2 regions of the Microbacterium algihabitans genome follow, and region 2 is predicted to be linked to the other one. Evidence: predicted binding sites of a transcription regulator. Region 2 holds the regulator's gene; the other holds the start of a gene.

Region 1 (15,421 bases), on a different contig from region 2:
CCCCCGTCGACATCCGCGTGTACGTCGACTACATGTCGACCGAGGCGCGCGAGTTCCAGACGGCCAACGCCGGGCAGCTGTCGAAGTGGGTCACCGACAAGGCCGCGACGCTGACGTACTACCCGGTCGCGATGCTCACCTCGAAGTCGAACGGCACCAAGTACAGCCTGCGCGCCGCCGGCGCCGCCGCGTGCGTGGCCACGCACTCGTCGGACCGCTTCTTCGCCTTCAACCACGAGCTGCTCACCAATCAGCCCGCGGTCGACTCCGACGGCTACAGCGACCAGCAGCTGGCCGACATGGCGCAGGGCGCGGGCGTGAGCGACATCGCCACGGTGCGCGAGTGCATCGAAGACGAGACCTACACCGCGTGGGCCAAGGCGGCGACCGACCGTGCCATCAAGGGTCTGCCGGGCACCGACGGACAGGCACTCACCGCCACGCCCACGGTTCTGGTGAACGGCACCGAGTACGTCGGCAACATGGACGACCCCAAGGAGTTCGCGCAGTTCGTGCTCACGGTCGACAGCAACGCGTACTACTCGACGGCGACGCCGACTCCGTCGGCGACTCCCTCGGCGACGCCGTCTGCGACCCCGGCGGGCTGAACGATCCGCTCCGAAGACGGTTTCATGTGGGATTCTGGTCACATGAACGATGAGCTCGAGGACTCCCCGCCGCGGCGGTCCCGTGATCAGCTGAATGCGTGGGTGGCGGAGTTCCGCGAGCAGGGTCATTTGTTCGCGGGTCAGCTCAAGGTCGTCGAGCAAGAAGACGCCGACAGCCAGGACACCGGCCTCGTGGTGATGAACCTGATGAACGCCAAGGCGTCGATCTACATGCAGCCGACGGGCTACGACGAGCCCCTCTGGGAGGCGACGCTCACCTCGCGTCCCGACGATCTGACGCTGACCCCGCACGAGATGGCGAGCCTCGCCGCCGAACTCGTGGTCGCGGGCAACCTGTGCTCGTTCCTGCAGTGGAAGTCGCTCGAGTGGGACCGCGAGAGTGGGACGCACCGCTCCTGACCCGTCAGGGACGGCGCGTCCGCCGTTCTAGACTCGTCGATCGAGATGCTCTGCGTCTCACGCCGGCTTGGCGCAATTGGTAGCGCACCGTACTTGTAATACGGGGGTTGCAGGTTCAAGTCCTGTAGCCGGCACCTCTCTCCAGACGTCCGTCCCGGATGCCGCGGGCTCAGGCGCGTCCGCGCCCGCCTACGACGCGTGCCGAGCCGTCCACTCCCGGAACGGCGCCGTCGCGTCGTCGACCGCGACCTGCTCGCTCTCGAGTGCGCGCTCCGACACGGGCTTCGCATACTCGTCGTAGAAGGTGGCGAGCGTCATCAGACGGTTGCCGTCCTCGTAGTGCTCGCCCTCTTCTTCGCGGGTGACGGCGAAGAAGAGCCGGTCCGGCTGCGCGTAGTAGACGGCCCCCAGGCACATGGGGCAGGGGTAGGCCGTGACGTACATGTCGTGGCCCGAGAGGTCGCTGATCCCCTTCTCGGCGGCGGCGCGGATGGCGCGGATCTCGGCGTGCGCCGTCGGGTCGCCCTCCTGGGCGACGTGGTTGACGGCTTCGACGACGATCTCGCCGTCCTTGACGATGAGGCACGCGAACGGCTTGCCGCCGGCGTCGACGTTCTCCTTCGCGCGCGAGATGGTCAGTGCCGAGAGTTGCTGGTGGTTCATGGCTCGACGCTAGGCGAGCGCCTCCGGTGCGGACCGGGGTGTGCCGTCGGGCCGGTTCGTGCTACCGCGTCACGAGAACGTCCGTGCGAGCGCGACGAGGAAGAGGAACCCCGACGACACCGTCACGAGGCCGGCCAGAAGGGCGCCCGCGATGCCCGCCCAGCGCAGCGGACCCGGCCGCGTACCCGCCTCCCAGGCGAACATCAACGCCGCGACGCCGACCACCAGCATCACCAGGGCGCCGAGCAGGCCGGCGGGGGCCCACACGGCGGTCGAGAGCGCGACGACACCGGCCACGAACGCGAGCACGTGCCGCGGGTGGTTGCCCGGAGGGGGTTCGTCGGATCCCACGTGAATCCGTCAGCGCAGGCGCACGCGCAGCCATCGCACGCCGTGCGGGGCGAGCGTGAGACCCGCACCGAGCCACACGGGGTGCACCGCGACCAGATCGAGCGCCTCGGGCGCGAGCCCCGACAGCGTGACGGCGTCGATCTCGGCGGGGGAGTCGGCGACGTTCGCCAGCACGAGCACCGCGAAGCCGACGTCGCCCGGGCGCAGGAAGGCGACGACGGATGCCACGTGCGTGTCGAACGCGACGAGCTCGTTGCCCGCGAATTCCGGCGTCGACCGGCGCACCTCGGTCAACCGCGTGAGGCGCGCGTACACGCGACCGGCGACGGTGTCGGCATCCGTTCGCTCCGCGTACCTCTCGGCGGGGCGGTGCGGTCGGTGCACCCAGCGGCTGTCGCCGGCCTCTTCCGCGCGCTCGGCGTAGGAGTAGTCGTTGAGCTGTGCGACCTCGTCGCCGAGGTAGAGCAGCGGGATTCCGCCCGTCGACAGGGCGAGCGCGTGCGCGAGGATCACGCGGTCCTCGCCTCCCGCGTCGCCGGCCTCGATGCCCGCGAGCGAGGCCGTGGTGCCGGTCACCCGGGCGTCGCCGGTGCGCGGGTTCTCCTGGAACGGCACGCCGCGGGCGAAGGAGCCCTCGGCCCGGCCCACGTAGAAGTCGTTGAGGAAGCGGCGATGCGGGTACCCGTCGATGCCGAGCTCGGCGGCATCCTCGTCGGCGAAGGTCCAGCCGATGTCGTCGTGACTGCGCACGTAGTTCACCCACGCGGTGCCCGCCGGCAGGGCGTGGCGGCGTTCGAGCCCCTGCTGCAGCAGACGGCCGTCACGGGTGGCGAGCGCCTCCCAGGTCAGCGCCATCTGCAGCGGGTTGTACGAGATCTGGCATTCGTCGGGCGAGATGTACGACACCACCTCGTCGGGGTGCACGATCGCCTCGGATTTGAACAACATGCCCGGGGCGGCCATGCGCAGCACCGCGTTGAACGCCTGCAGCAGCAGGTGCGCCTCGGGGAGAGACTCGCAGGGGGTGCCGAGCTGCTTCCAGATGAAGGCCACGGCATCCATGCGCAGGATCTCCACGCCCTGGTTGGCGAGGAAGAGCATCTCGCCCGCCATCGCCTCGAAGACGGCGGGGTTGGCGTAGTTGAGATCCCACTGGAAGTGGTAGAACGTCGCCCAGATCCAGCGGCCGTCGTCGAGCTGTACGAACGAGCCGGGGTGGTCGTCGGGGAAGATCTCGCGGGTCGTCCGCTCGTAGGCGTCGGGCATCTCGCGGTCGGGGAAGATCAGGTAGAAGTCCTCGTACCCCGCCTCGCCCGCGATGGCCTTCTGCGCCCACTCGTGCTCGTTGCTGGTGTGGTTGAAGATGAAGTCGACGACGAGCGAGATGCCCGCGCGGCGCAGGTCGGCCGCCAGTTCGGCGAGCTCCTCCATGGTGCCGAGCTTCGGGTTCACGCGGCGGTAGCTCGACACGGCGTAGCCGCCGTCGCTATTGCCCTCGGGGCTGTCGAACAGCGGCATGAGGTGCAGGTACGTGAGGCCGAGTTCACGGAAGTACGGAATGGAATCCCGGATGCCGCTGAGCCCGCCCGCGTAGCGGTCGACGTAGCAGACTCCTCCGAGCATGCGCTCGCTCTCGAACCAGTCGGGGTCGCTCGCGCGTTCGCGATCGAGCGCCTTGAGCGCGCGGGGCCGCGAGACCCACGAGCGTCGCGCCAGATCGACGATTGACGCGAGGCGCTCGAGCCCGTCGGGGCGGTCGCCGTACAGGCGCACGAAGAGTTCGTGCAGGCGCGGGAGGTGCAGTTCGGCGCCCGCGAGGAACTCGCGTTCGGCCTGCGCGTCGGTGAGGGAGGAGAGGATCCGCGCGACGTCGTGGGATCCGGAGTGCAGCTGTGTCACGAGCAAAGCCTGACGCATGATCGGCCCTGCGGGCGACACCGCCGCGGATCGATGGGCGCCGAGGCGGCTCTGCGGGGCCCGCCCCGGCCCGTACGATCGACGATGGCTCCCGAGCGGGAGCGCGGAGGGAGAGCGGTGTCGGAGCGCGGATCGGTCGGCATCGCCGTCGCCGGAGCGGTGCTCATCGGCGCCCTCACGGCCCTGCAGGCGCGCATCAACGGTTCGCTCGGCGCCGAGGTCGGCGACGGCATCGTCGCGGCGGCGATCTCGTTCAGCTCGGGCCTGGTCATCCTCATCGCCCTGTCGCTGATCGTGCCGGAAGGGCGCCGCGGTTTCGGGCGACTGGTCGCCGGCATCCGGTCGCGTTCCGTGCCGCCGTGGATGCTGCTCGGCGGGCTCGCGGGGGCGTTCACCGTCGCCAGCCAGGGCCTCACGGTCGCCACCATCGGCGTCGCCCTGTTCACGGTCGGCTTCGTCGCCGGTCAGACCACGGGCGGTCTCGTGCTCGATCGCGTCGGCTTCGGCCCGGCCGGTGTCGTGCCGGTGACCGTGCGCCGCGTGGTCGGCGCCGTCCTCGCGATCGCCGGCGTCGTGGTGTGCCTGTCGGGAGACGCCCTCGGCGGCGTGCCGCTGTGGATGCTGATCGTCCCCGCGGTCGCCGGTGCCGGCGTCGCCTGGCAGCAGGGGACGAACGGCCGCCTGCGCGTGCGCGTGGAGAGCCCGCTGACGGCGACCCTGGTGAACTTCATCGGCGGAACGGTCGTGCTGGTGATCGCCGCCCTCGTCCACGTCGGCGTCGTCGGGGCGCCGCGCGCGATCCCCACCGCGCCGTGGCTCTACGTGGGAGGGGCGGTCGGGGTCGTCTACATCTTCTTGTCGGCGGTGGTCGTGCGCCGCACCGGCGTGCTGCTGCTCGGACTCGGATCCGTCGTCGGCCTGCTGTCGACCTCGGTGCTGCTCGACGCCCTCTGGCCCGCGCCCGCCGCCCCCTCGACCCCGGTCGCCCTGCTCGCGGCGGTCGTCGCGATCGCGGGTGTCGTGGTGGCGGCCGTGCCGTGGCGGCGGCGGCGTCGCACCTGATCGGTCCCGGCGCACACGACGACGCCGCCGGCCGGAGCCGACGGCGTCGTGGGGATCACCTCAGAGGCGGGTCTCGTCGAGCGTTCGACGCTTCTTGCCTCCGGGCATGCGCGAGAGGTGCTTCGCGGCATCCACCGTCTTGCGGCGCACGGGGCGCGAGCGCTGCGGCTTGCCCCCGACGTAGAGCCACCCCAGCAGCACCTCGCCCTTGGCGAGACCATGCGCTTTGGCGAGCACCTTGCTGCGGGTGTTGTCGTCGGTGCGCCAGAACACGCCGAAGCCCGCCTCGTCGAGCACGAGGCTCAGCATGTGGGCGACTCCGGATGCCACGGCCTCCTGCTCCCACGCGGGGATCTTCTTGGAGCTGAGATCGGCGACGACCGCGATGATCAACGGGGCGCGGCGGGGCTTCGACGAGAGCCCCTTCTTGCCGTCGGCCTGGTTGAGCGCGCGCGCGAGCACGTCGCGGTCGGTTCCCCGGATCTCGATGAGGCGCCAGGGCCGCAGGGTCTTGTGGTCGGCGACGCGACCTGCCGCGGCGACGAACGCCTCGAGCTCGGGTCCGGTCGGGGCGAGGTCGGTGACTTTCGACCACGACCGGCGGTCGCGCATGGCTTCGAGCGCGCTCATGCTCCGTCAGCGGGGGTGTCGGCGGGGGTGAAGTTCAGCGAGAGCGAGTTCATGCAGTAGCGGTCGCCGGTGGGCGTGCCGAACCCGTCGGGGAAGACGTGGCCCAGGTGCGAGCCGCAGTTCGCGCAGCGGACCTCGGTGCGCTGCATGCCATGGCTGTTGTCGTCGATGAGCTCGACGGCCTCGGGGCGCACCGACTCGTAGAAGCTCGGCCATCCGCAGTGCGAGTCGAACTTGGTGCCGCTCTGGAACAGCTCGTTGCCGCACGCGGCACAGGTGTAGAAACCAGCGCGGCTCTCGTCGAGCAGCTCACCGGTCCAGGCGCGCTCGGTGCCCGCCTGGCGCAGCACGGCGTACTGCTCGGGGCTGAGCTCGGCGCGCCACTGGTCGTCGGACTTGTCGACGGCGTAGGTCATGGGGTTCTCTCCTTCGTCTCCTCCATTCTCCCCTGGGCGCGGGCGATCGGGTCGAGCTGGGATGATCGGGGAGTGGATCCGGATGCCGTGACGACGACCGTCGCCCGCTACGGGCGCTTCGCGCGAGACGAGGCCCCCGGCCGCTCGGCGGTCTACGAGGCGTGGGCGCAGCGGGTCGTCGACGACCCCGCGGTCGCGTCCGGACTGGCGCGGATCCCCGAGACGCGCCGGCAACCGCCGCTCGTCTTCGCGGTACTCCGTCTTCTCGGAGCGCCCCTCGACGACGTCGACGCGTGGGCGCGGTGGGTCGTCGCGAATGCCGACGAGGTGGCGGCCGAATGCGCGCGCCGCAGCGTGCAGACGAACGAGCCGCTACGGTGCGCTGCTCTGCTCCCCGCGCTCTCGCTCATCGACGGCCCCATCGCGTTGCTGGAGGTGGGGGCGAGCGCGGGTCTGTGCCTCTACCCCGACCGCTACGCGTACCGCTACCGCCGGGGTTCCGAGACGATCGCGCTGGATCCGACCGATGGTGCGGGCGCCGTCACGCTCGAGAGCGAGCTGACGGGCTCGCCCGAGCTCCGGATGCCGCAGATCGTGTGGCGCGCGGGCATCGACCTGAACCCCCTCGACGCGCGCGACGACGGCGACCGCGCCTGGCTGACCGGCCTCGTGTGGCCGGGGGAGGAGGGGCGTCGAGAGCGCATCGTGGGAGCGCTGGACGTCGCCGCGGCCGACCCGCCCCTGCTCGTCGCCGGCGACGGGGCCGCGGCGCTGCCCGCGCTCGCCGCTCGGGCTCCGCGCGATGCCACGCTCGTCGTAACGACGCCCGGGGTGCTCGCCCACGTTCCGCGAGCCCATCGCGGGGAGGTGATCGCCGCGGCCCGCGCGGCCGGGCGGTGGATCACCCTCGACGCCCCCGGGCTTCACGATGCGTGGTCGCAGCCCCCGCGTGTCACCCGCGGCGGCTTCGCCCTCGCCCTCGACGGCGACGTCGTCGCGGAGGTCGATCCGCTCGGGGCGTGGGTGGCGTGGCATCCGGGATCGCAGGGCGCCCCGCAGTAACGTCGAGGTGTGCCTCTGACCGACCGTGATCTCGCGTTCCTCGCCTTCGAGGGTGAGTGGAGACGCCACGCGGGTGCGAAGGAGGAGGCGATCCGCGCGGAGTTCGACCTGACGCCCGCGCGGTACTACCAACTGCTCGGTCGTCTCATCGACACCCCCGAGGCTCTCGCCCACGACCCGATGCTGGTGCGTCGTCTGCGCCGCCGTCGCGATGAGGCCGCGGACCGCCACCGGGCACGCCTCGGGCGTACCGCGTCTCGCTGAGAAGACCCGAAAACTCCGACCGGTAGCATCGTCGAATGGCCAGATCGACCTTCCCGCGGGATCGCTTCGACGACCTGCCGGACGCCTCCGGCCGCGTCGGGGCGCACCGCGCCGAGAGTCCGCGTTCGCGCGGCTGGATCGTGTTCCTGTGGGCGGCCATCGCCACCCTCGTGCTGATCATCGCGGGCGTCTTCGCCACGCTCGTCCTGTCGGGACGCCTGTCGTTCGGCGACGCCGACGCCCCCGCCCCCGTCATCTCCGCCGAGCCCACCACGCCGTCGGTGATCGACACCTCGTACACGGTCGTCGTGCTCAACGGCACCCCGCAAGACGGTCTGGCCGCGTCGCTGCGCGAGCAGATCGTCGCCGCCGGATGGTCGGGCGACGACGTCGAGACGGGCAACTCCGACACCACCGACTTCGCCACCACCACCGTGTACTACAAGGGCGAGGCCGACGCCGCCGCGGCGGAGGGGCTCGCCCAGACCATCGGCGGGGCGCAGACCGCCCAGAGCGACTTCCTGCAGCCGGCCGACGACCCCGGCACCCCCGACGACGAGAGCGCGGCCAAGCGTCTCATCGTCGTGATCGGCCTCGACCGGGCCGGCGGAGCCACGCCCGCACCCACGGGCTGATCGCTGCGAGCGAGCCCCCGCGAGCCGCGTGTTTCCGCGGCGTAACAACTTGGGGGCACGCGCGTCAACAATGCCCGCGAACCCCCTCGCGGCGACATCCGGCGTGCTTACGATGACCTCGTCGTACAGCAACAGGAGATTCGCATGACCCAGGGCACTGTCAAATGGTTCAACGCCGAGAAGGGCTTCGGCTTCATCACCGTCGCTGACGGGCAGGACGTCTTCGTCCATTACTCGAGCATCGAGATGTCGGGCTTCCGCGTCCTCGAGGAGGGACAGGCCGTCGAATTCACCGTCGGCAACGGGCAGAAGGGCCCGCAGGCGGAGTCCGTGCGCCTGGCCTGACCGCTGCATCGAACGCCGTGGCATCCGCACTCCGGATGCCACGGCGTTCGTCGTTCCACGGGGGTCCGGTGGCTTGCACTCCCCAGGGGCGAGTGCCAGAATGGATTAGCACTCGCATTCGTCGAGTGCCAAATCTGGAAGTCACCCGTCCGGGAGGGACGACACACTTATGGCAAAGATCATCGCTTTCGACGAAGAGGCCCGACGCGGTCTCGAGCGCGGCCTCAACACGCTGGCCGACGCCGTCAAGGTGACCCTGGGCCCCCGCGGTCGCAACGTCGTGCTCGAGAAGAAGTGGGGCGCCCCCACGATCACGAACGACGGCGTCTCGATCGCCAAGGAGATCGAGCTCGACGACCCGTACGAGAAGATCGGCGCCGAGCTGGTCAAGGAGGTCGCCAAGAAGACCGACGACGTCGCGGGTGACGGCACCACCACCGCCACCGTTCTCGCCCAGGCGCTCGTGCGCGAGGGCCTGCGCAACGTCGCGGCCGGCGCCGACCCCATCTCGCTCAAGAAGGGCATCGAGAAGGCCGTCAAGGCCGTCACCGACGAGCTGCTCGCCTCCGCCAAGGAGGTCGAGTCCAAGGAGCAGATCGCCGCCACCGCGTCGATCTCCGCCGCCGACCCCGCGATCGGCGAGCTCATCGCCGAGGCCATCGACAAGGTGGGCAAGGAAGGCGTCGTCACCGTCGAGGAGTCGAACACCTTCGGCACCGAGCTCGAGCTCACCGAGGGCATGCGCTTCGACAAGGGGTACATCAACCCCTACTTCGTCACCGACCCCGAGCGTCAGGAAGCGGTCTTCGAAGACCCGTACATCCTGATCGCGAACCAGAAGATCTCCAACATCAAGGACCTTCTGCCGATCGTCGACAAGGTGATCCAGGAGGGCAAGGAGCTCCTCATCATCGCCGAGGACGTCGAGGGCGAAGCTCTCGCGACGCTCGTGCTCAACAAGATCCGCGGCATCTTCAAGTCGGTCGCCGTCAAGGCTCCCGGCTTCGGCGACCGTCGCAAGGCGCAGCTGCAGGACATCGCGATCCTCACCGGCGGCCAGGTCATCACCGAAGAGGTGGGCCTCAAGCTCGAGAACGCGACCGTCGACCTGCTCGGCCGTGCCCGCAAGGTCATCATCACCAAGGACGAGACCACGATCGTCGAGGGTGCCGGTGAGTCGGAGCTGATCGAGGGTCGCGTGACCCAGATCCGCCGCGAGATCGAGAACACCGACAGCGACTACGACCGCGAGAAGCTCCAGGAGCGCCTCGCGAAGCTCGCCGGTGGCGTCGCCGTCATCAAGGCCGGAGCCGCGACCGAGGTCGAGCTCAAGGAGCGCAAGCACCGCATCGAAGACGCCGTGCGCAACGCCAAGGCCGCTGTGGAAGAGGGTGTCGTCGCCGGTGGTGGCGTCGCGCTCATCCAGGCTGGCAAGAACGCCCTCGGCAACCTCAACCTCGTCGGTGACGAGGCCACGGGTGCCAACATCGTTCGCGTCGCCATCGAGGCTCCGCTCAAGCAGATCGCGCTCAACGCCGGTCTCGAGCCCGGTGTCGTGGCGAACAAGGTCGCCGAGCTCCCCGTGGGCCACGGCCTCAATGCCGCGACCGGCGAGTACGGTGACCTGTTCGCACAGGGCATCATCGACCCGGCCAAGGTGACCCGCTCGGCTCTGCAGAACGCCGCGTCGATCGCAGGTCTGTTCCTCACGACCGAGGTCGTCGTCGCCGACAAGCCCGAGAAGGCCGCCGCTCCCGCGGGCGACCCGACCGGTGGCATGGACTTCTGATCCACGCTGACGCCTGAGAACGCCCCCTCCTTCGGGAGGGGGCGTTCTTCGTTGTCGGGCCGGATCCGCCGGGAGTCGACCGGGCATGGAGGCCACCGACCTCGTGCCGTGGGCCGACGGAGAAGTCCGCTCCCTGGCTGCGGTTCACCCGGAGCTCGGCTCGCCAGGTATCGGGGCGCTGCGCGATCTGCTCAGCCGGACCTGGCGCTGAGAGCGCGTCGGGAGTCAGGCGTCGGGATCGGGCCGGTAGTCCTCGGGGAGACGCTCGAGGGGCTGCGTCTCGATCAGCGCGTGCTCCTCGACGTCGCGTCGGTCGGCGAGGGGGAGCGAGACGCGGAAGGTCGCACCCCCGCCGGGGGTGTCGACGACCTCGACCGTGCCGTGCAGCAGGTCGACGATCGACGCGACGATCGACAGGCCGAGCCCCGAGCCTCCGGTCTCGCGCGTGCGCGAGGTGTCGGCGCGCCAGAAGCGCTGGAAGATCTGCTCGCGGATCTGCTCGGGAACGCCCTCGCCGTGATCGATGATCTCGATCCACCCCATGTCGCTCTCGGCATCCACCCCCACACGCAGGCCGATGGGGGAGTCGTCGGCGGTGAACCGGCGGGCATTGCCGAGGAGGTTCGCGACCACCTGGCGCACCTTGTTCTCGTCGCCCAGCACGATGGGGGCCAGACGCGGGGTCGCGCGCAGCAGACCCGCACCGGGCGCGGCCGCGGGGGTCTCTCCCGTGTTCGTCGCCGGGTCGGACGCGTCCTTGGACCGGCGGCGGAGGCGCGAGAGCGTCGCGCCCGCGATCGCCATCGCCGAGGTCGGGGGCGCCGCGCGGCGACGGCTGGCCGCGGTCGAGGGGCGACCGCCGGCATCGAGCAGCGGATCGAGGGTGATGGTCGGCAGCACCAACTCGCCTCGAGAGGTCGTGTCGTCGACCGTCACCTCGCGCTGCGGAGAGGTGACGCGCAGGTCGAGGGCGGCGTCGCGCGCGATGGGGCGCAGGTCGAGCTCGGTGATGGAGACGTCGCGACGCTCGTCGAGGCGGGCGAGGGCCAGCAGGTCTTCCACGAGGGCGCCCATGCGGATCGCCTCCTTCTCGATGCGCTCCATCGACTGGGCCACGTCTTTGTCGGAGCGGATCGCCCCCATGCGGTACAGCTCGGCGTAGCCGCGCATGGTGACCAGCGGCGTGCGCAGTTCGTGACTGGCGTCGCCGATGAACCGGCGCATCTGGCGGACCGTCGCGTCGCGCTGGCCGATGGCGCCGTCGATGCGGGCGAGCATCGCGTTGATCGCGGTCTTGAGTCGACCCACCTCGGTGTCGGGCACGATGTCGGTGAGGCGCTGGCTGAAGTCACCGGCGGCGATGTCCATCGCGGTCGTCTCGACCTGGCGCAGGTTGCGGAACGCGAGGGTGACCAGCAGACGCGTCAGCAACGCGGTCGCGATGAGGATGAGCAGGGCGACGAACGCGTAGATGCCCAGGTAGGCCGCCACGATCCGATCGGTCGGCGCGAGGGGTTGGATGACCATCTGCGTGTAGACGCCGGGATTGCCCTGCGGCTGCAGCACCCCGACGCGCGCGAGGAAGTGCTGCCCCGAGGTGGGGTCTTCGAGCTCGATCCGTTTGTCGATCTGCAGGTAGGTCTGCTCGAGCGTGAAGGTCTGCGGGATGTCGGGCAGCGACGTCGATGCGGTCCCGTTGTAGAAGGCCTCGCGCTGGCCGTCGGGGCCGTAGACGACGACCATCGAACCGATCTGCGGGGCGTTGTCGACCTGCGAGAACACCGTCTGCCCGTCGACCGACGCCGTGGTGAAGATGCTGTTGGCGATGCTTCCCGCCGCCTGTTGCGCGAGCTGCTCGTCGAGGTTGTTCACCAGGGTCGTGCGCAGGAACACCATCGTGCCGATGCCCGCGGTGAACAGGCCGATGGCGAGGAGCGCGACGGTGACGCCGGTGACCTTGGTGCGCAGACTCAGGCCGCGCCACCAGCGCGTGAGGGAATCGTCGGAGTGCGACAGGGGGCGATGCCTTCCGCTCAGGCGGTCTTGCCCGACTTCAGCATGTAGCCGAAGCCGCGCTTGGTCTGGATGAGCGGCTCCGAGGAATGCGGATCGATCTTGCGACGCAGATACGAGATGTAGCTCTCGACGATGCCCGCGTCGCCGTTGAAGTCGTACTCCCACACGTGGTCGAGGATCTGGGCCTTCGACAGCACGCGGTTGGGGTTCAGCATGAGGTAGCGCAGCAGCTTGAACTCGGTGGGGCTCAGGTCGATCGAGACGTCGCCGACGCTGACGTCGTGCGTGTCCTGGTCCATCGTCAGCTCACCCGTGCGGATGATCGACTCCTCGTCGGCCTGCATCGTGCGGCGCAGGATCGCCTGGATGCGGGCGACGATCTCGTCGAGGCTGAACGGCTTGGTGACGTAGTCGTCGCCTCCCGCGTTCAGGCCCATGATCTTGTCTTCCGTTTCGTCCTTGGCGGTGAGGAAGAGGATCGGCGCGGTGTAGCCGGCGCCCCGGAGCCGCTTGGTGACGCTGAAGCCGTTCATGTCGGGCAGCATCACGTCGAGCACGATGAGGTCGGGTTCTTCTTCGAGCACGGCCGAGATCGTCTGCGCGCCGTTGGCCACGGCTCGCACCTGGAAACCGGCGAAGCGCAGGCTCGTGATGAGCAGGTCGCGGATGTTCGGTTCGTCGTCGACGACGAGGATGCGAGGAGCTGTCATGCCCTCATTATCGTGATCCCACCCAGCAAAGTGCTGGATATGGCTCGGAAAGCCGCACCCTGGTATGTCTCAGGCGGCTGCGGCGTCGATTCCGTCGGCGTCGAGGATCGTGTACGCGTATCCCTGCTCGGCGAGGAAGCGCTGGCGGTTCTGCGCGAAATCCTGGTCGACCGTGTCGCGGGCGATGAGCGTGTAGAAGCTCGCGGTGTGGTTCGACTGCTTGGGGCGCAGCAGTCGACCGAGGCGCTGCGCCTCTTCTTGACGCGAGCCGAACGACCCCGACACCTGGATGGCGACGGAGGCCTCGGGCAGGTCGACCGAGAAGTTCGCGACCTTCGAGACCACCAGCAGCGGGATGCTGCCGTCGCGGAAGCCCTGGAACAGCTCCTCGCGCTCGGGGATCGGGGTCGCGCCGGTGATCTGCGGAGCACCGAGGGCCTGCGCCAGCTCGTCGATCTGATCGAGGTACTGACCGATCACGAGCACACGCTCACCCGGATGCCGCTGCACGAGCCGACGCGCGACCTCGATCTTCGCGGGTGCCGTGGCGGCGAGGCGATAGCGGTCCTCGTCGGCGGCGGCGGCGTATTCGAGCCGTTCGTCGGCGGGGAGGTCGATGCGCACCTCGTAGCAGGCGGCGGGGGAGATGAAGCCCTGGGCCTCGATCTCCTTCCACGGCGCGTCGAACCGCTTGGGGCCGATGAGGCTGAACACGTCGCCTTCGCGACCGTCTTCGCGCACGAGCGTCGCGGTGAGGCCGAGCCGTCGGCGCGCCTGCAGGTCGGCGGTGAGCTTGAACACCGGTGCGGGCAGCAGGTGCACCTCGTCGTACAGGACGAGGCCCCAGTCGAGCGCATCGAGCAGCGCGAGGTGGGCGTACTTTCCGCCGCGCTTGGCGGTGAGGATCTGGTAGGTCGCGATGGTGACCGGCTTGATCTCCTTGACCTGGCCGGAGTACTCGCCGATCTCCTCGGGCGTCAGACTGGTGCGCCGCAGCAACTCGTCGCGCCACTGGCGCGCGCTGACGGTGTTGGTCACCAGGATCAGCGTGGTCGTGCGCGTGTCGGCCATGGCCCCGGCGCCCACGAGCGTCTTGCCCGCGCCGCAGGGGAGCACGACGACGCCGGACCCGCCCTCGGAGAACGACTCGACCGCCTGGCGTTGGTAGGGGCGCAGGCTCCAGCCGTCTTCGGCGAGATCGATCGGGTGGGGCGTGCCAGGGGTGTAGCCCGCGAGGTCTTCGGCGGGCCAGCCGATCTTGAGCAGTTCCTGCTTGATGTGACCGCGCGCCCAGGCGTCGACGAGGAAGGTGTCGGGGCTGGGGTGCCCGATCAGCAGAGGAGCGATGCGCTTGTTGCGCGAGACCTCGCTGAGCACCGCGGCATCCGTCGACCGGAGCACGAGCGCACCCTCGTCGTTGCGTTCGATCACGAGGCGGCCGTACCTGTTGACGGTCTCGCGGATGTCGGTGCTGACCGAGGCGGGCACCGGGAAGCGCGACCAGGTGTCGAGGGTCGCGAGCATCGCGTCGGCGTCGTGGCCGGCGGCGCGGGCGTTCCACAGCCCCAGGCGCGTGATGCGGTAGGTGTGGATGTGCTCGGGCGCGCGTTCGAGTTCGGCGAACACCGCCAGCTCGTGCCGCGCCGTTTCCGCCTGAGGGTGAGCCACCTCGAGGAGCACGGTGCGGTCGCTTTGCACGATGAGGGGACCGTCAGCCATAACGTTCGATCCTACCGGGGTCGGGCGACACCGGGCCGACCGCGCACGCCGCGCGGCGTCACGCGACGGGAGCGACGCCGTCGATGTGCGACAGCGGCAGGGTGCGTTCGACGTCGGCGCCGCGGTCGCGTCCGCGGAGGCGTCCGCCGCCCAGGCCCGTCGCCTCGAGGCGGAACACGCGCGCGGTGCCGTCGGGCAGGCGCACGGTCACGTCGATCACCGCGCGAGCGCGCACGGCCTGATCCAGCTCGCGTTCGAGCCACGCGGCATCCGAGTCCTCGGCCCCGGCGCGCAGACGGGCGATCAGCGGAGCGTAGGTCTCATCGGCATCCGCGCCGGGAGTCTGCTCGGTGGCGAGCTTCGCGCGCTCGAGGGCCCGCGGTCGGCCCTGCTCGTCGACTGCGACGGCGGGGTAGTGCGCGTCGGTCAGGGCCCAGAACACCACGTCGGCCGACACGTGCGACTCGAGGGCGTCGTCGGTGCGGGTGAGTGCGATCGAGCGGAGCGACTGGTCGATCTCCATCGAGCGCAGCAGCGTCTCGTCGTCGGTGACGACCCGCGTGAGCGACGAGGCCGCCTCGCTCATCACGCGCACGCGGCCGTGCTCCGCCGCGGTGCGCTCGATGACGTACGCGAGCGGCTGGGGGAGGCCCGTCAACGAGATGCCCGAGAGGAACTCGCGCAACGAGTCAGCGGTCTCGCCCGCGGTGATCGCGGCACCGATCGTCGCGGCGCTGAAGCGGTAGCTCGAGGCCTGGGCGCGCGACTCGCGCGTGGCCATCGACCGCAGGCGCACGTCGAGGTGGGGAGCGAG
Region 2 (15,421 bases):
GGTGGTGACCCGCGGGTCCGATAGCCTGGAGGTTGGCCCCCGCGGCCTCCCGACCTTCACGATTGGCTTCACCCGTGTCTCAGAACACCGCACCAGACCCCCGCGAGGGGGGCTTCGACACCCACGCCATCCAGGCGAAGTGGCAGCAGGCTTGGGCCGAGAAAGACCCGTTCCGCGCCGGCGGCGACGACGACAAGCGCCCCCGCAAGTACGTGCTCGCGATGTTCCCCTACCCCTCGGGCGACCTGCACATGGGGCACGCCGAGAACTACCTCTACTCCGACATCGTGGCCCGCTTCTGGCGTCACCGCGGCTACAACGTGCTCAACCCCATCGGGTGGGACTCGTTCGGCCTGCCCGCCGAGAACGCCGCCATCAAGCGCGGCGCCGACCCGGTCGAGTGGACCTACGCGAACATCGCCCAGCAGAAGGAGAGCCTGAAGGACTACGGCGTCTCGTTCGACTGGAGCCGCGTGCTGCACACGAGCGACCCCGAGTACTACCGCTGGAACCAGTGGCTGTTCCAGAAGCTGTACGAGAAGGGCCTGGCCTACCGCAAGGACGCCCTCGTCAACTGGGACCCGGTCGATCAGACCGTGCTCGCGAACGAGCAGGTGCTGCCCGACGGCACGAGCGAGCGCAGCGGCGCGGTCGTGGTCAAGAAGAAGCTGACGCAGTGGTTCCTGCGCATCACCGACTACGCCGACCGCCTGCTCGACGACCTCAACCAGCTCGAGGGTTTCTGGCCTAGCAAGGTCATCCAGATGCAGCGCAACTGGATCGGCCGCTCCGTCGGCGCCGACATCGAGTTCGAGATCGAGGGCCGCGACGAGAAGATCACGGTCTTCTCCACGCGCCCCGACACCCTGCACGGCGCCACGTTCTTCGTCGTGGCCCCGGAGTCCGACCTGGCCGCCGAGCTCGCGGCATCCGCCGATCAGGGCGTGCGCGAGAGCTTCGAGGCCTACCTCGCCCAGGTGCAGCGCGCGACCGACATCGAGCGTCAGGCGACCGACCGCCCGAAGACCGGCGTGTTCCTCGGTCACTACGCGATCAACCCGGTCAACGGCGAGAAGCTGCCCATCTGGGCCGCCGACTACGTGCTGGCCGACTACGGTCACGGCGCGGTCATGGCCGTGCCCGCGCACGACCAGCGCGACCTCGACTTCGCCCGCGCGTTCGACCTGCCCGTCAAGGTCGTCGTCGACACCAACGCGCCCGTCACCGGCGCGATCCCGGTGATCGAGCTCGACGCCGACGGCGTGCCGATCGATCCGCTCGGCGACCTCGACGAGCTCGACCCGGTCAAGACCGGCATCGCGCTGACCGGTGAGGGACGCCTGATCAACTCCGGCACGCTGAACGGCCTGAGCAAGCGCCACGCGATCACCCGCATGATCGAAGAGCTCGAGGCGAAGGGCGTCGGTCGCGCGGCCAAGACCTACCGCCTGCGCGACTGGCTCATCTCGCGCCAGCGCTACTGGGGCACGCCCATCCCCATGCTGCACGGGGAGGACGGCTCGATCACGCCGGTCCCCGCCGACCAGCTGCCGGTCACGCTGCCCTCGGTCGAGGGTCTCGACCTGAAGCCCAAGGGCACCTCGCCCCTGGGCGCCGCCACCGAGTGGGTGCAGGTCACCGACCCCGAGACGGGCCAGACGCTGCTGCGCGACCCCGACACGATGGACACCTTCGTCGATAGCTCGTGGTACTACCTGCGCTTCCTCTCGCCGAACAGCGAGACCGAGGCGTTCTCGGGCCGCGAGGCCTCGAAGTGGGGCCCGGTCGACTTCTACATCGGCGGCGTCGAGCACGCGATCCTGCACCTGCTGTACGCGCGTTTCATCACGAAGGCGCTGTTCGACATGGGCCTGGTGGAGTTCACCGAGCCCTTCTCGAGCCTCATCAACCAGGGCATGGTCATCCTCGACGGCACCAAGATGTCGAAGAGCAAGGGCAACCTCGTGCTGTTCCAGGAGGAGCTCGACGCCCACGGCGCCGACGCCCTGCGCGTGGCCCTGGCCTTCGCGGGTCCCGTGGAAGACGACAAGGACTGGAACGACGTCTCGACCACGGGTGCGGCGAAGTTCCTGGCCCGTGCGCTGCGCATCGCGCACGACGTCGACAGCGAGACCGACGTGGTCTGGGCCGAGGGCGACAAGACCCTCCGCCGCGTCACGCACCGCCTGCTGGCCGACGCCGCGAACCTCATCGAGCAGACGAAGTTCAACGTCGTCGTCGCGCGCCTGATGGAGCTGGTCAACGCCACCCGCAAGGCGATCGACGGTAAGCCCGGAGCGAGCGACCCCGCCGTGCGCGAGGCGGCCGAGGTCATCGCGATGACCCTCGACCTGTTCGCCCCGCACACCGCAGAGGAGATGTGGCAGACGCTCGGCTACACCGGCTTCGTGGGGCTCGCGACCTGGCGTCAGGCCGACCCGACGCTGCTGGTCGAAGACACCGTCACCGCCGTGGTGCAGATCGACGGAAAGGTGCGCGGCACGCTCGAGGTCTCGGCCAAGATCGGCGCCGACGAGCTCGAAGCGATGGCCCGCGCCGATGAGAAGGTGCTCCGCGCCCTCGGCGACCGCGAGATCGTGCGCGCTGTCGTGCGCCCGCCCAAGGTGGTCAGCTTCTCGACGACGTAGGTTCTGATTCCGGATGCCACGTCCCCGACGCTCTGCGGAGTGCGGGGGACGTGGCATCCGGGGTTTTCGGGGGCGGGGCTCCTCCCCAGCGGCCGATCGCTCCGGGTTCTCCCCATCTGACCGAACTCGCCCCACGACGCCCTCCGGCCCCTCCCTACCGTGGCAGCGTGACGGACGAGACCGAGCCCGACGAGCGGTTGCGCGCGCGCACGCGCCTCGGGATCGGCGGGGTCATCGTGCTGGTGTTGCTCGCATTCGCCGTGACCATCGCGATCGGCATGTTCCGTGGAGCGACCGGAGCCGAGGTGGTCGCTCCCCAGCCGTCGTCGTCGGCGGCGTCGCTGCTGCCCGCGGAGGCCGGACTGTACGTCCACGTCGCCGGCGCGGTGCGCAAGCCGGGGCTCTACCGCCTCGACGCGGGAGACCGCGTGGCCGACGCGATCGCCCGCGCGGGCGGCTTCTCCGACGAGGCCGCACGCGACGGGGTGAACCTCGCCCGCCCGGTCGCCGACGGCGAGCAGATCGTGGTGCCCGTGATCGGGGCCGAGACCGCCGCGCCGACGGCGGGTGGCTCGGGCGGGGGTGCGGCCGGAGGCGTACTCGACCTCAACACTGCCACCCGCGATCAACTCGACACCCTCCCGCGCGTGGGGCCGGCGATCGCGGATCGCATCATCGCGTGGCGCGAGCAGAACGGACGCTTCACCAGCGTCGACGACCTGCTGTCGGTGCCGGGAATCGGGCAGAAGATGCTCGACGGCATCCGCGATCTGGTGCGCGTATGAGCGTGCGGAGAGCGGTGCGGGGGCGGGCGCTCCGCTCGGTCTCGGTGGCCGCCCTGACCTGGGTCGCCGCCGGGGTGGCGGTGGGCGTTCCGGATGCCGAGGTGCTCGCCCTCGTGCTCGCCTCAGGCGCGCTCGTCGCCACAGGCGTCTTCGTGTGGCGGCGGCGGGCCGTCGTCGGCGTGGTGGCCGTGGCCCTCGCCTGCGCCGGGGCGGCGGCGGGAGCCGTGGCATCCGTCGCGCCCGTGCGCGATCACGTCGCGGCCCTGCAGACCGAGGGCGGGCGGCAGCTCGAGCTCGACGTCACCGTCGCGGGACGCATCGACGGCACTCCCGACGGGGGAGCGTGGTTCGATGCGATCGCGGCAGAGGTGCGCGCGGGGCCGGTCTCGCTGAGCGGAGGCGTGCCCGTGCGCGTGATGGTCGACGCCGAGGGACGCGCAGCGCTCGCGGGCACGGGCATGGGGGGAGAGGTCGGCGTCGTCGGGCGCGGCATCGCGGCCGACCCCGCGGAACGGGCGGTGCTCGTGGTGCGCGCGAACGAGGTGCACGATGTGCGGCCTCCGGAAGGGCTGTGGGCGTTCTTCGAGGGGCTGCGAGACGGGCTGGTCGCCTCGACGCGCGGACTCCCGCAGCCCGGCGCAGGACTGGTACCGGGTCTGGCCGTCGGTGACACCTCCAGCCTCGATCCGTCGACGGAGGCGGCCATGAACGCGGCATCGCTGTCGCACCTGACGGCCGTCTCGGGCGCGAACTGCGCGATCGTGGTGGGCGCGGCGTTCGCGTTGCTCGCACTCTGCGGTGCCTCGCGTGGAGTGCGCGTGGTCGGTGCAACCGTCGTGCTGGTCGCCTTCGTGGCCCTGGTCACCCCCGAACCGAGCGTCGTGCGGGCCGCGGCGATGGCCGTCGTCGCGATGCTCGCTCTGGCCCTCGGGCGGCCCGCGGTCGGCATCGCGGTGCTCTCGGCGGCCGTGACGGCGTTGCTCGTCATCGATCCGTGGCTCGCGCGTTCGCTCGGCTTCGCCCTGTCGGCGGGCGCCACCGCTGCCCTCCTGGTGCTCGCGCGGCCCCTCGCGGGCGGGTTGGAGCGGTGGATGCCGCGTGCCTTGGCTCTCGGACTCGCCGTGCCCACGTCGGCCCAACTCGTCTGCGGCCCGCTGATCGTGCTGATCGATCCGCACGTGCCACTGCTGGGGATCGCCGCGAACCTCGTGGCCGATCCGGCGGCCGCTCCGGCCACCATCGCGGGAGCACTGGCGTGCATCGCGCCCTTCACCTGGCTGCGCGACGGACTCACCGCTCTCGCGTGGGTCCCCGCCGCATGGATCGCCGCGGTCGCCCACACAACGACCGCCGTCTCAGTGCAGAACCTGCCGTGGCCCGACGGTCTGCTCGGTGCCGCCCTGCTCGCCGCCGTGGGTGCGGCGGTGAGCATCGCGATCCTGCGACCGCGACGACTCCCGCGTCTCACGGCGCTGTCGTCGGCGGCGATGGCCGTGGTGGTCGGCCTGGTGCTCGGGCAGACCACCGTGCGCACCGTCGGCGGCCCGCTCACGGTGCCCAGCGCATGGCAGGTCGCGATGTGCGACGTCGGCCAAGGCGATGCGACGCTCTGGAGATCCGGCGAGGCGGTCGCCCTCGTCGACACCGGTCCGGAGCCCGCCGCGATGGATCGCTGCCTCACCACCTTCGGCATCGACCGGGTCGATCTGCTCGTGCTCACGCACTTCGACCTCGACCACGTCGGCGGCTCCGGGGCGCTGATCGGTCGAGCTGCGGTCGTCCTGCACGGCCCTCCGGGCGAAGCGGCGGATCAGCGGCTGCTCGAACGCTTCGCCGCGGCTGGCTCCCGCCTGCAATCCGCGTCGATCGGTCTGACGGGCACCATCGGCTCGACCCGGTGGCAGGCGCTCGGCCCTCCGCCCCGCGCCGAACCCGGTAACGACGCCAGCGTCGCCCTCGACGTCGTCGGGCCGGGCTTCCCCCGCACCGCGCTGCTCGGCGACCTCGGCGAGCAGTCGCAGGCCGACCTCCGCCGGCGGCTCGCTGTGCCCCGCGTCGACGTGGTCAAGGTCTCGCACCACGGCAGCGCCGATCAGGATGCGGAGCTCTACCGCGAACTCCACCCGCGGGTCGGGCTCATCGGCGTGGGAGCGGACAACAGCTACGGACACCCGACCGCGAAGCTCCTGGGCATCCTGACCTCGATCGGAGCGACGGCGGGTCGGACGGATCAGGATGGCGCGCTGGCGGTGTGGCTCGACGCTGACGGGCGCCTGACGATGTGGCGGGAGAAGGCTCCGGCCGTCGTCCCTGCTGCGGCCATGCCGGTGCCCCGAGCGCGGGGTGGAGGCGCCCGGCGTCGGTCATCGTCGCCTCCGCCCGACGGCCGATGTCGGAGGCGGTCGGTAGGCTGGGGGAGTGACTCCGGCTCCCCGACGCTCCGCCCCCGCCAAGGCGAAGTCGGCCATTCCGCAGGTATCGTGGCGCAGTCCGCAGCCCGCACCGATCGTGCTCGTCTCGGGTCCCGAAGAGGTGTGCGCCGAGCGCGCGACGGCCGGCATCCGCGCAATGCTCAAGAGCGAAGACCCCAGCCTCGAGGTCACCGACATCCGCGCCGACGACTACACCGCGGGCACCCTGCTCTCCGTCACCTCCCCGTCGCTGTTCGGCGAGCCGCGGCTCGTGCGCGTCACCGGCGTCGAGAAGTGCAGCGACACCTTCCTCAGCGAAGCCGTCTCGTATCTCTCGCAGACGCAAGAGGGCGCGACCGTCGTGCTGCGCCACACCGGGGCGAGCGTGCGCGGCAAGAAGCTGCTCGACGGCATCCGCGCGGGCCAGGGCGGCGGCATCGAGATCGCGTGCCCCGCCGTCAAGCGCGACTCCGACCGGTTCGACTTCGCCGTCGGCGAGTTCAAGACCGCGGGCAAGCGCATCGCGCCGGTCGCCTTGCGCTCGCTCGTCTCGGCCTTCGCCGACGACCTCACCGAACTCGCCGCGGCGTGCCAGCAGCTCATCGCCGACGTCCCGGGCGACATCGACGAGCGCATCGTCGAGCGGTACTACGGGGGTCGCGTCGAGACCTCGGCGTTCACCGTCGCCGACACCGCCATCGCCGGCCACTACGGGCCCGCACTCCTCGCGCTGCGTCACGCCCTGGCATCCGGAGCCGACCCCGTGCCGCTCGTCGCCGCCGTGGCGATGAAGCTGCGCACGATGGCCCGTGTCGCCGGCAGCCGCGAGTCGTCGTCGATGCTCGCTCAGCGACTCGGCATGAAGGACTGGCAGGTCGACCGCGCGCGGCGCGACCTCGTCGGCTGGACCGGCAACACCCTCGGCATGGCGATCCACGCCACCGCCCGCGCCGACGCCGAGGTCAAGGGCGCGTCGCGCGACGCCGTGTTCGCGCTCGAGCGCATGATCACAATCATCGCGACCCGCGCGCCCTTCGGCGACTGATCGCGACTTCGGCCCGGCCCCGCCTCAGACGGTCCACGCCGGTCGACTGCCGGCCAGCGTCGGCGTGTCGATGAAAAGTCCCGCCGTTGGGCACAGCCGCGACCACCCCGGAAACGACGAAGCCCGCCCCGCGCAGTGCGGGACGGGCTGTCGAGAAGAGCTGCGGCTCAGAGAGCGGCGACCTGCTTCGCGATGGCCGACTTGCGGTTCGCGGCCTGGTTCTGGTGGATGACACCCTTGCTCACGGCCTTGTCGAGCTTCTTGCCGGCGGTGACGAGCGCCTTCTCGGCGGCCGCCTTGTCTCCGGCCAGCACGGCCTCGCGGGTGCGACGCACGTGCGTGCGCAGCTCGCTCTTGACGGCCTTGTTGCGCTCGCGCGCCTTCTCGTTGGTCTTGTTGCGCTTGATCTGCGACTTGATATTCGCCACGTCGACGGTCTTTCGTTTGAGTGAGTGTTGGAAGTGCCGGGCGAGCGGTAGAGGGGCGCTGCACCGGCGATCGTGGAGGTCGGGAAAAACCCCACACGCAAGCCAAGAAGCGAGTCTAACAGGTCGAGGCTTCGACCGTTGTGAGCGCCACGTTCAGCACGGCGTTGAAGACGCGCGGCCGCATCGCCGTCACGAGGTGGGTCGTGCGCGGGACGACGATGAGCTCGGCATCCGGAGCGATCGTGGTGAACAGCTTCTCGTTCATGCGCAGCTGGTCCCACTGCCCGTTGACGAACCAGAGCGGCACGTCGATCCGGCGCAGCGCCGTCAGAAGATCGAGCACCGACAGCGACGCGAGAGCGGTGTCTTGTGCGTCGAACGCGTAGCCGCCGGCTCCGAAATCCGGGCGCGTCTCGGCAGGGAGCGTGCGGTCGAGCACCCGATTGGTGAGGCCGAGGCCGCGGTCGGGCAGGCTGTCGAACCGTCGAGCGAGGAAACGGTAGGCGGCGAGTCCGATCCCGCGGGGGAGAGAGGTGCAGGATGCCGCGACGAAACCCCCGACCGGGGGAGCGTCCTCGCTCCCGGTGTAGGCGATCGACAGCAGACCGCCCATCGAGTGCCCGACGAGCAGCACGGGGCCGCGGGAGGCGGCATCCCGAACCGCCCGATCGATCGTCGCGAACGCCTCGTCGAGCGTGAACTCCTCGCCGCGGCGGGTTCCGTGCCCCGGCAGGTCGACGGCGGTGACGGGGGTGCCGCGTTCTTCGAGGTACGCGACCTGCGCGCGCCACATGGTCGCCGACGTGCGGATGCCGTGCACGAGCACGACCTGGACCGTCATGGCATCCACTGTAAAAGGCTCCGGAGGCCGAGAGCCTGAGCGCTCGCGGACGGCGATGTCGGCGCACCACCGTAGAATCGACGGAACATGTCACCGCGCGCCCTGAAGCCCCTCGAGCCGTCTGCCACTCCGCCGGAGCAGATCCGCAACTTCTGCATCATCGCTCACATCGACCACGGCAAGTCGACGTTGGCCGACCGCATGCTGCAGATCACCGGCGTCGTCAGCGACCGCGATATGCGCGCGCAGTACCTCGACCGCATGGACATCGAGCGCGAACGCGGCATCACGATCAAGTCGCAGGCGGTGCGGATGCCGTGGTCGACTCGCGCGATCCCTGAGCTTGTCGAAGGGCAGGGACCCGAGCAGACGTTCGCCCTGAACATGATCGACACGCCCGGTCACGTCGACTTCACCTACGAGGTCAGCCGATCGCTCGCGGCGTGCGAGGGAGCGATCCTGCTCGTCGACGCCGCTCAGGGCATCGAGGCGCAGACGCTCGCCAACCTCTACCTCGCGCTCGAGAACGATCTGACGATCATCCCGGTGCTGAACAAGATCGACCTGCCCGCGGCCGACCCCGACAAGTACGCCGCCGAGCTCGCCGGCCTCATCGGCGGCGACCCGGCCGACGTGCTGCGCGTCAGCGGCAAGACCGGCATGGGCGTCGAAGCGCTGCTCGACCTGATCGTCGAGAAGATTCCCGCCCCGGTCGGCAAGGCCGACGCTCCGGCGCGCGCGATGATCTTCGACTCCGTCTACGACGCCTACCGCGGCGTCGTCACCTACGTCCGCATGATCGACGGGTCGTTGCAGCCGCGCGAGCGCCTGCAGATGATGTCGACGGGGGCGACGCACGAGGCCCTCGAGATCGGCGTCTCGAGCCCCGAGCCGGTTCCGACCAAGGGTCTCGGCGTGGGCGAGGTCGGCTACCTCATCACGGGCGTGAAAGACGTGCGCCAGTCGAAGGTCGGCGACACGATCACCACGCACCGCAAGCCCGCGACCGAAGCGCTGCCCGGGTACACCGACCCCAAGCCCATGGTCTTCTCGGGCATCTATCCGATCGACGGCAGCGACTACGCCGAGCTGCGCGAAGCGCTCGACAAGCTCAAGCTCTCCGACGCGTCGCTGCAGTACGAGCCCGAGACCTCGGTCGCCCTGGGCTTCGGTTTCCGCTGCGGCTTCCTCGGTCTGCTGCACCTCGAGATCATCACCGAGCGCCTGTCGCGCGAGTTCGACCTCGACCTCATCACCACCGCTCCCTCGGTGACCTACGAGGTCACCACCGACACCGGCGAGACGGTCTCGGTCACCAACCCCAGCGAATACCCCGACGGTCGCGTCGCCTCGGTGTCGGAGCCGATCGTCAAGGTCGGCATCCTGCTGCCCAAGGACTACGTCGGTACCGTGATGGAGCTCTGCCAGACGCGTCGCGGCACCCTGCTGGGCATGGAGTACCTCAGCGAAGACCGCGTGGAGCTCCGCTACCACATGCCCCTCGGCGAGATCGTGTTCGACTTCTTCGACCACCTCAAGAGCCGCACGCAGGGCTACGCGAGCCTCGATTACGAACCCGCCGGCCAGCAGACCGCCGACCTGGTCAAGGTCGACATCCTGCTGCAGGGCGACAAGGTCGACGCGTTCAGCTCGATCGTGCACCGCGAGAAGGCCTACGCCTACGGCACGCTCATGGCCGAGCGTCTGCGCAAGCTCATCCCGCGCCAGCAGTTCGAAGTGCCCATCCAGGCCGCGATCGGCGCGCGCATCATCGCGCGCGAGACGATCCGCGCGATCCGCAAGGACGTCCTCGCCAAGTGCTACGGCGGTGACATCACCCGAAAGCGCAAGCTCCTCGAAAAGCAGAAAGAGGGCAAGAAGCGCATGAAGATGGTGGGCCGTGTCGAGGTGCCGCAGGAGGCGTTCATCGCCGCCCTGTCGGGCGACGTCGAGACCAAGAAGTAACGCACCACACCGAGAGGGGTGAGCCATGCGCAGGCAGAGTTTCACCGATGACACGGTCGACTACGCAGCCGTCGGCGCCACCCAGGCGCACGACCTCATGCAGTACCCGCCCGAGCACTCCGTGCCGGCCGAGGACTCGTGGCGCATCGGCAGCGGCGAAGAGCGCTTCGCCGCCGCCGGCGAGCTGCTGCTGTCGTGGGCGCCGCTGCGCACCGGAGAACTGAGCATCACCGACGTGCGCCCCGCGGCCAACGCGGGGTACTCGGGGGTGGGTTTCGACGCTGACGGTGCCCCCGTGGCCCCCTCGAGCCTCGAGGCCGAGCAGCGCTTCGCCGCCGACGGCACGCCGTTCGTCAGCCCCGGCGCCGGAGTCCGTCTGCACGGCAAGGTCGACGGCCACCGCGCCGATGCCGAGCTGCGCGTGATCTCGGTCTTCGAAGAGCCCCGTCGTGTCGGCTTCATCCTCGGCACCGTCGGACACTCGATCGTCAGCGGCGAGGAGCTGTTCGCGGTCGAGTGGCGCGACAACGACGAGGTGTGGTTCGTCGTGCGTGCCTTCGACCGGCCCACGGCCCCGTCGTACCGCCTGTTCACGAGCCGCGTGCGCCGTCGGCGCAAGGCGTTGTTCGCTCGCTACCTGCGAGCGATCTCGCCGCTGTACTCGTCCTGATGGGCGGTCCGCTCCCGCTCGGAGACCCGGCCCCCGCCGACGGACGCCTGCCCGCCGACCTCGAGATCGACCCCACCGCCGACTTCGGTGTCTACCTGCACGTGCCGTTCTGCCGCGTGCGGTGCGGGTACTGCGACTTCAACACCTACACCGCCAGCGAGTTGCGCGGCGCCCGGCAAGACGACTTCGCCGACACGCTGAACGCCGAGGTGCGTCTGGCGGGGGCAGTGATGGATGCCGCGGGCGGTCGCCGCTCGGCATCCACCGTCTTCTTCGGGGGAGGCACGCCCACCCTGCTGCCGCCGGGGGATCTGGCGCGCATGCTCGACGCGGTGCGCGGGGAGTTCGGCATCCGCGACAACGCCGAGGTCACGGTCGAGGCCAACCCCGACACGGTCGACGACGCCATGGCGCGCACCCTCGCCGACGCCGGCGTGAACCGTCTGTCGATCGGCATGCAGTCGGCTCGGCCGCACGTGCTCGCCGCCCTCGACCGCACGCACGATCCCGCCAACGTGGCCACGGCCGTCGCCGCGGCCCGACGCGCGGGTCTCGACGTCTCGCTCGACCTCATCTACGGCGCGCCGGGGGAGTCGCTCGACGACTGGCGCGCCTCTCTCGAGGCGGCCACGGCCCTCGAACCCGACCACATCTCGGCCTACGCGCTGATCGTCGAAGACGGCACCAAGCTCGCTCGCCAGATCCGCTCCGGCGTGGTCGCTGAGCCCTCCGACGACCTGCAGGCCGACATGTACGAGCTCGCCGACGACCTGCTCGCCGCCGCCGGCTACGACTGGTACGAGGTGTCGAACTGGTCGCGCGGCGTCGAGCACCGCTCGCGCCACAACCTCGCGTACTGGCGGGGGACCGACTGGTGGGGCTTCGGGCCGGGCGCGCACAGCCACGTCGCGGGGCTGCGCTGGTGGAACGTCAAGCACCCCGCCGCCTACGCCCAACGCCTCGCCGCCGTCGAGTCGCCCGCGGCCGCGCGGGAGCGCCCCGACGAGACCGCGCGTCGGCTGGAGTCGGTGCTGCTGCGCAGCCGCATCCGCGAGGGTCTGGCGGTGTCGGAGATCCTCGGCGAGGGCCGCAAGAGTGTCGCCGCGCTCATCGCCGACGGGTTGATCGAGGGGGCGGATGCCGTGCACGGGCGCATCGTGCTGACCCGGCGCGGACGCCTGCTCGCCGACGCCGTGGTGCGGGCGCTCACGGTCTGAGCGTCGCGCGGGCGCTCCCGCGGCGGCCTCCGCGAGCCGCCCGGCGCAGTGTCGGGGCTATCCCGTAGAATTGGCACTCAAGAGACGCGAGTGCCAGACGGGAGGAGCATCGCATGGTGTCGGAACGTGGCCTTCAGGTGCTCCGCGCGATCGTGCAGGACTACGTCGACACGCGTGAGCCGGTCGGCAGCAAAGCCATCGTCGAGCGCCACGCCTTCGGGGTGTCGGCCGCGACGATCCGCAACGACATGGCCCTGCTCGAAGACGAAGACCTCATCGTCGCCCCGCACACCTCGTCGGGGCGCGTGCCCACCGACAAGGGCTACCGCGTGTTCGTCGACCACCTCGCCGAGCTCCGTCCGCTCTCGGGTGCACAGCGCAGCGCCATCACGTCGTTCCTCGACGAGGCCGGCGACCTCGACGACCTCCTCGCCCGCACGGTGCGCGCACTCACTCAGCTGACCGGTCAGGTCGCCATCGTGCAGTACCCCTCGTTCGCCCGGGCCAACGTCTCGCACGTCGAGCTCGTCGCCCTCGGCGGCCCCCGCGTGCTGGTCATTCTCGTGACCGACACCGGCCGTGTCTCGCAGCGCATCTCGTTCGTGCCCGTCGAGCCGAGCGAGGCCGACGTCACCCAGCTGCGGGCCCGCGTGAGCGGTCTGCTGGTTGGCCGCAGCGTCGCCGACAGCTCCCAGCGGGTGGCCGCGGCCCTGGCCGACGGCCCCCGCCCCGGGGTCGTCGTCGACGCCCTCGCCGACGCCGTGCTGCGCGTGGTCGGCGAAGAACTCGAGGAGTTCCGGCAGGATCGCCTCGTCATGGCCGGTGCCGCGACGCTCGCCAAGCGCGAGCAGGACTTCCGCGGCAGCATCTACCCGCTGCTCGAGGCCATCGAAGAGCAGGTGACGCTGCTGCGCCTCATGAGCGAGATGGTCGCCGACGAGCAGGGCCTGTCGGCCAGCATCGGGCGGGAGAACGAGCCGTTCGGCCTCGTCGAGGCCTCGGTGCTCGCCAGCCGCTACGACGGCTCCACCGGCGGAGCGCGCGTCGGACTCCTGGGTCCCATGCGCATGGACTACTCCTCGAACCTCGCGGCGGTCCGTGCCGTCGCGCACTATCTGACCCGGATGCTCGAAGACGACGACAGCTCTCGTTGACTTTCGAGAGATCGAGCACCCCAAAGAGAACAACCCCGCGTGAGCGGGCAGGAAGGCGATTGTGGCTGACCACTACGAGGTCCTGGGTGTCGAACGCGACGCCAGCCCCGAAGACATCAAGAAGGCGTACCGCCGTCTGGCGCGCCAGTTGCACCCCGACGTCAACCCGGGAGAAGACGCCTCCGAGCGCTTCAAGCTCGTCACGCACGCCTACGACGTGCTGAGCGACCCCGAGCAGCGCCGCCGCTACGACATGGGCGGCGACCAGAGCCCGTTCGGTGGCGGGGGAGCAGCCGGCTTCGGCGGCTTCAGCGACATCTTCGAGACGTTCTTCGGCGGCGCGCAAGCGGGCGGCGGCGGTCGCGGTCCCCGTCCGCGCTCGCGCCGGGAGCGCGGACAGGACGCCCTCGTGCGCGTCACGCTCCAGCTCGGCGACGTCGTCTTCGGCGCCCACCGCGACCTCGAGGTCGACACGGCGGTGCTGTGCGAGACCTGCAAGGGCGCGTGCACGCAGCCCGGCACGAGCGAGGTCACCTGCGACATCTGCCACGGCTCGGGTCACGTGCAGCGCACCGTGCGCAGCCTGCTCGGCAACGTCGTCACCAGCGCCCCCTGCACCGTGTGCCAGGGCCACGGCACGACGATCCCGTACCCCTGCGGAACATGCCAGGGCCAGGGCCGCGTGCGCGCGCGCCGCACGGTCTCGGTCGACATCCCCGCCGGCGTCGAGTCGGGCCTGCGCCTGCAGCTGCCCGGTTCGGGTGAGGTCGGCCCCGCGGGCGGACCCAACGGCGACCTCTACCTCGAGATCACCGTCGAGGCTCACGAGGCGTTCAGCCGCGAGGGCGACGACCTCGTCGCAACCCTCGAGGTGTCGATGCCGGATGCCATCCTCGGAGCAAACGCGACGATCGAGTCCCTCGACGGAAGCGTCGACCTCGAAGTGCGCCCCGGCGTGCAGTCGGGCGACGTGCTGACCATCAAGGGCCGCGGAATCACCCCGCTGCGCGGCACCCAGCGCGGCGACCTCAAGGTCGGCGTGCACGTGGTGACGCCCACGCGCCTCGACAACCGCGACCGCGCCCTCATCGAGGAGTTCGCCAAGCGCACCAAGGCTCCCAAGCCGCGCCTGGCCGAGCACCAGCAGGGCATGTTCAGCAAGTTCCGCGACCGCTTCCGGCACTGACCGTGGCGCTGCACTTCGTCACCGACGAGGCGGGTGGCGCCCAGCCCGGCGACACCGTCGAGCTCACCGGATCCGAGGCGCACCACGCCGCCGCCGTGCGTCGCGTGCGCGTCGATGAGGCGGTGACGCTCGGCGACGGCCGCGGAGCCTGGCTGTCGGGCGTCGTCACCGCGGCGTCGCCGAAGCAGGTCGAGGTGCGGGTGACCGGCCGCGAGGTCGTACCCGCGCCGTCACCGCGCTTCGTTCTCGTGCAGGCGCTGGCCAAGGGCGACCGCGACGAGCTCGCCGTGCAGGCGGCGACCGAGCTCGGCGTCGACGTGATCGTGCCGTGGCAGGCGTCGCGCAGCGTCTCGCGGTGGGATGCGAAGGCCGATAAGGGCCTCGCCCGCTGGCGCACGATCGTTCGCGAGGCGGCCAAGCAGGCGCACCGGGCGTGGATCCCCGAGGTCGAGACGGTGGCCCGCACGGCCGACCTCGTGCGTCTCGCCGAGACCTCGCTCGTGCTGGTGCTGGAGCCCTCGGCATCCGACCGTCTCACGTCCGTCGCGGCGGAAGCCTCCGACGGGCGCGACGTCGTGCTCGTGGTCGGCCCCGAGGGGGGCATCGCACCCGAGGAGCTTTCGGCATTGGCCGACGCCGGCGCTCGACTCGTGCGCCTGGGCGACACGGTGCTGCGCACCTCGACCGCGGGTGCCGCGGCGATCTCGGTGCTGTCGGCGGCGCACGGGCGCTGGTGACCCGACCCTCCGCTCGCGATCTCGGCGGTTCGCGGTCCTCTCTCCGGTTCAGGGCGGATTCCGCATGTCGGGGCGTGAATTGTGCGCCCCGCAAAACAGATCCCGCCCCGAACCAGCGGTGTCGGCGCCCGGCTCTCTCATCTCCCGGTTTGGGGCGGATTCCGCATGTCGGGGCGTGAATTCTGCGCCCCGAACGACGGAATCCGCCCCGAACCGCGCGAGGAAGCCACGCGCCGCGCATCGGCGCAACGGCCCCGCCTCGATGTCGGAGGCCCTCACTAGACTGGATGCCATGAGCGAACCGTCGATCTTCACGCGCATCCTGCAGGGCGAG

The links. Region 2 encodes HrcA, which represses chaperone genes, less so after heat shock. Its sites were predicted from a motif close to TTNGCACTCGNNNNNNNCGAGTGCNAA; they were not measured.
Region 1: a site for HrcA is predicted at 8,479-8,505, ahead of groL (chaperonin GroEL). Genes of this name have one in related genera too.

The regions. Positions count from the first base shown of each region.
Region 1 covers NZ_JAWDIU010000006.1:204,627-220,047, reverse strand. The annotation lists gene RWH43_RS15605 (DsbA family protein) at 1-608, shown strand, start outside; gene RWH43_RS15600 (hypothetical protein) at 651-1,028, shown strand; tRNA gene RWH43_RS15595 (tRNA-Thr) at 1,090-1,162, shown strand; gene RWH43_RS15590 (nucleoside deaminase) at 1,218-1,691, opposite strand; gene RWH43_RS15585 (hypothetical protein) at 1,761-2,042, opposite strand; gene RWH43_RS15580 (amylosucrase) at 2,052-3,959, opposite strand; gene RWH43_RS15575 (DMT family transporter) at 4,044-5,021, shown strand; gene RWH43_RS15570 (nitroreductase family protein) at 5,082-5,651, opposite strand; gene msrB (peptide-methionine (R)-S-oxide reductase MsrB) at 5,648-6,067, opposite strand; gene RWH43_RS15560 (DUF2332 family protein) at 6,140-7,129, shown strand; gene RWH43_RS15555 (DUF3263 domain-containing protein) at 7,139-7,393, shown strand; gene RWH43_RS15550 (LytR C-terminal domain-containing protein) at 7,429-8,028, shown strand; gene RWH43_RS15545 (cold-shock protein) at 8,173-8,373, shown strand; gene groL (chaperonin GroEL) at 8,543-10,162, shown strand; gene RWH43_RS15535 (sensor histidine kinase) at 10,388-12,058, opposite strand; gene RWH43_RS15530 (response regulator transcription factor) at 12,196-12,888, opposite strand; gene RWH43_RS15525 (DNA repair helicase XPB) at 12,958-14,607, opposite strand; gene RWH43_RS15520 (helicase-associated domain-containing protein) at 14,666-15,421, opposite strand, start outside.
Region 2 covers NZ_JAWDIU010000002.1:52,940-68,360, reverse strand. The annotation lists gene RWH43_RS07555 (anthranilate synthase component I family protein) at 1-8, shown strand, start outside; gene leuS (leucine--tRNA ligase) at 75-2,648, shown strand; gene RWH43_RS07545 (helix-hairpin-helix domain-containing protein) at 2,816-3,433, shown strand; gene RWH43_RS07540 (hypothetical protein) at 3,556-3,981, opposite strand; partial or broken gene RWH43_RS07535 (ComEC/Rec2 family competence protein) at 3,892-5,202, shown strand; gene holA (DNA polymerase III subunit delta) at 5,852-6,889, shown strand; gene rpsT (30S ribosomal protein S20) at 7,057-7,317, opposite strand; gene RWH43_RS07520 (alpha/beta fold hydrolase) at 7,433-8,158, opposite strand; gene lepA (translation elongation factor 4) at 8,246-10,123, shown strand; gene RWH43_RS07510 (DUF1990 domain-containing protein) at 10,149-10,793, shown strand; gene hemW (radical SAM family heme chaperone HemW) at 10,793-12,010, shown strand; gene hrcA (heat-inducible transcriptional repressor HrcA) at 12,124-13,164, shown strand; gene dnaJ (molecular chaperone DnaJ) at 13,226-14,350, shown strand; gene RWH43_RS07490 (16S rRNA (uracil(1498)-N(3))-methyltransferase) at 14,353-15,087, shown strand; gene RWH43_RS07485 (HIT domain-containing protein) at 15,380-15,421, shown strand, end outside.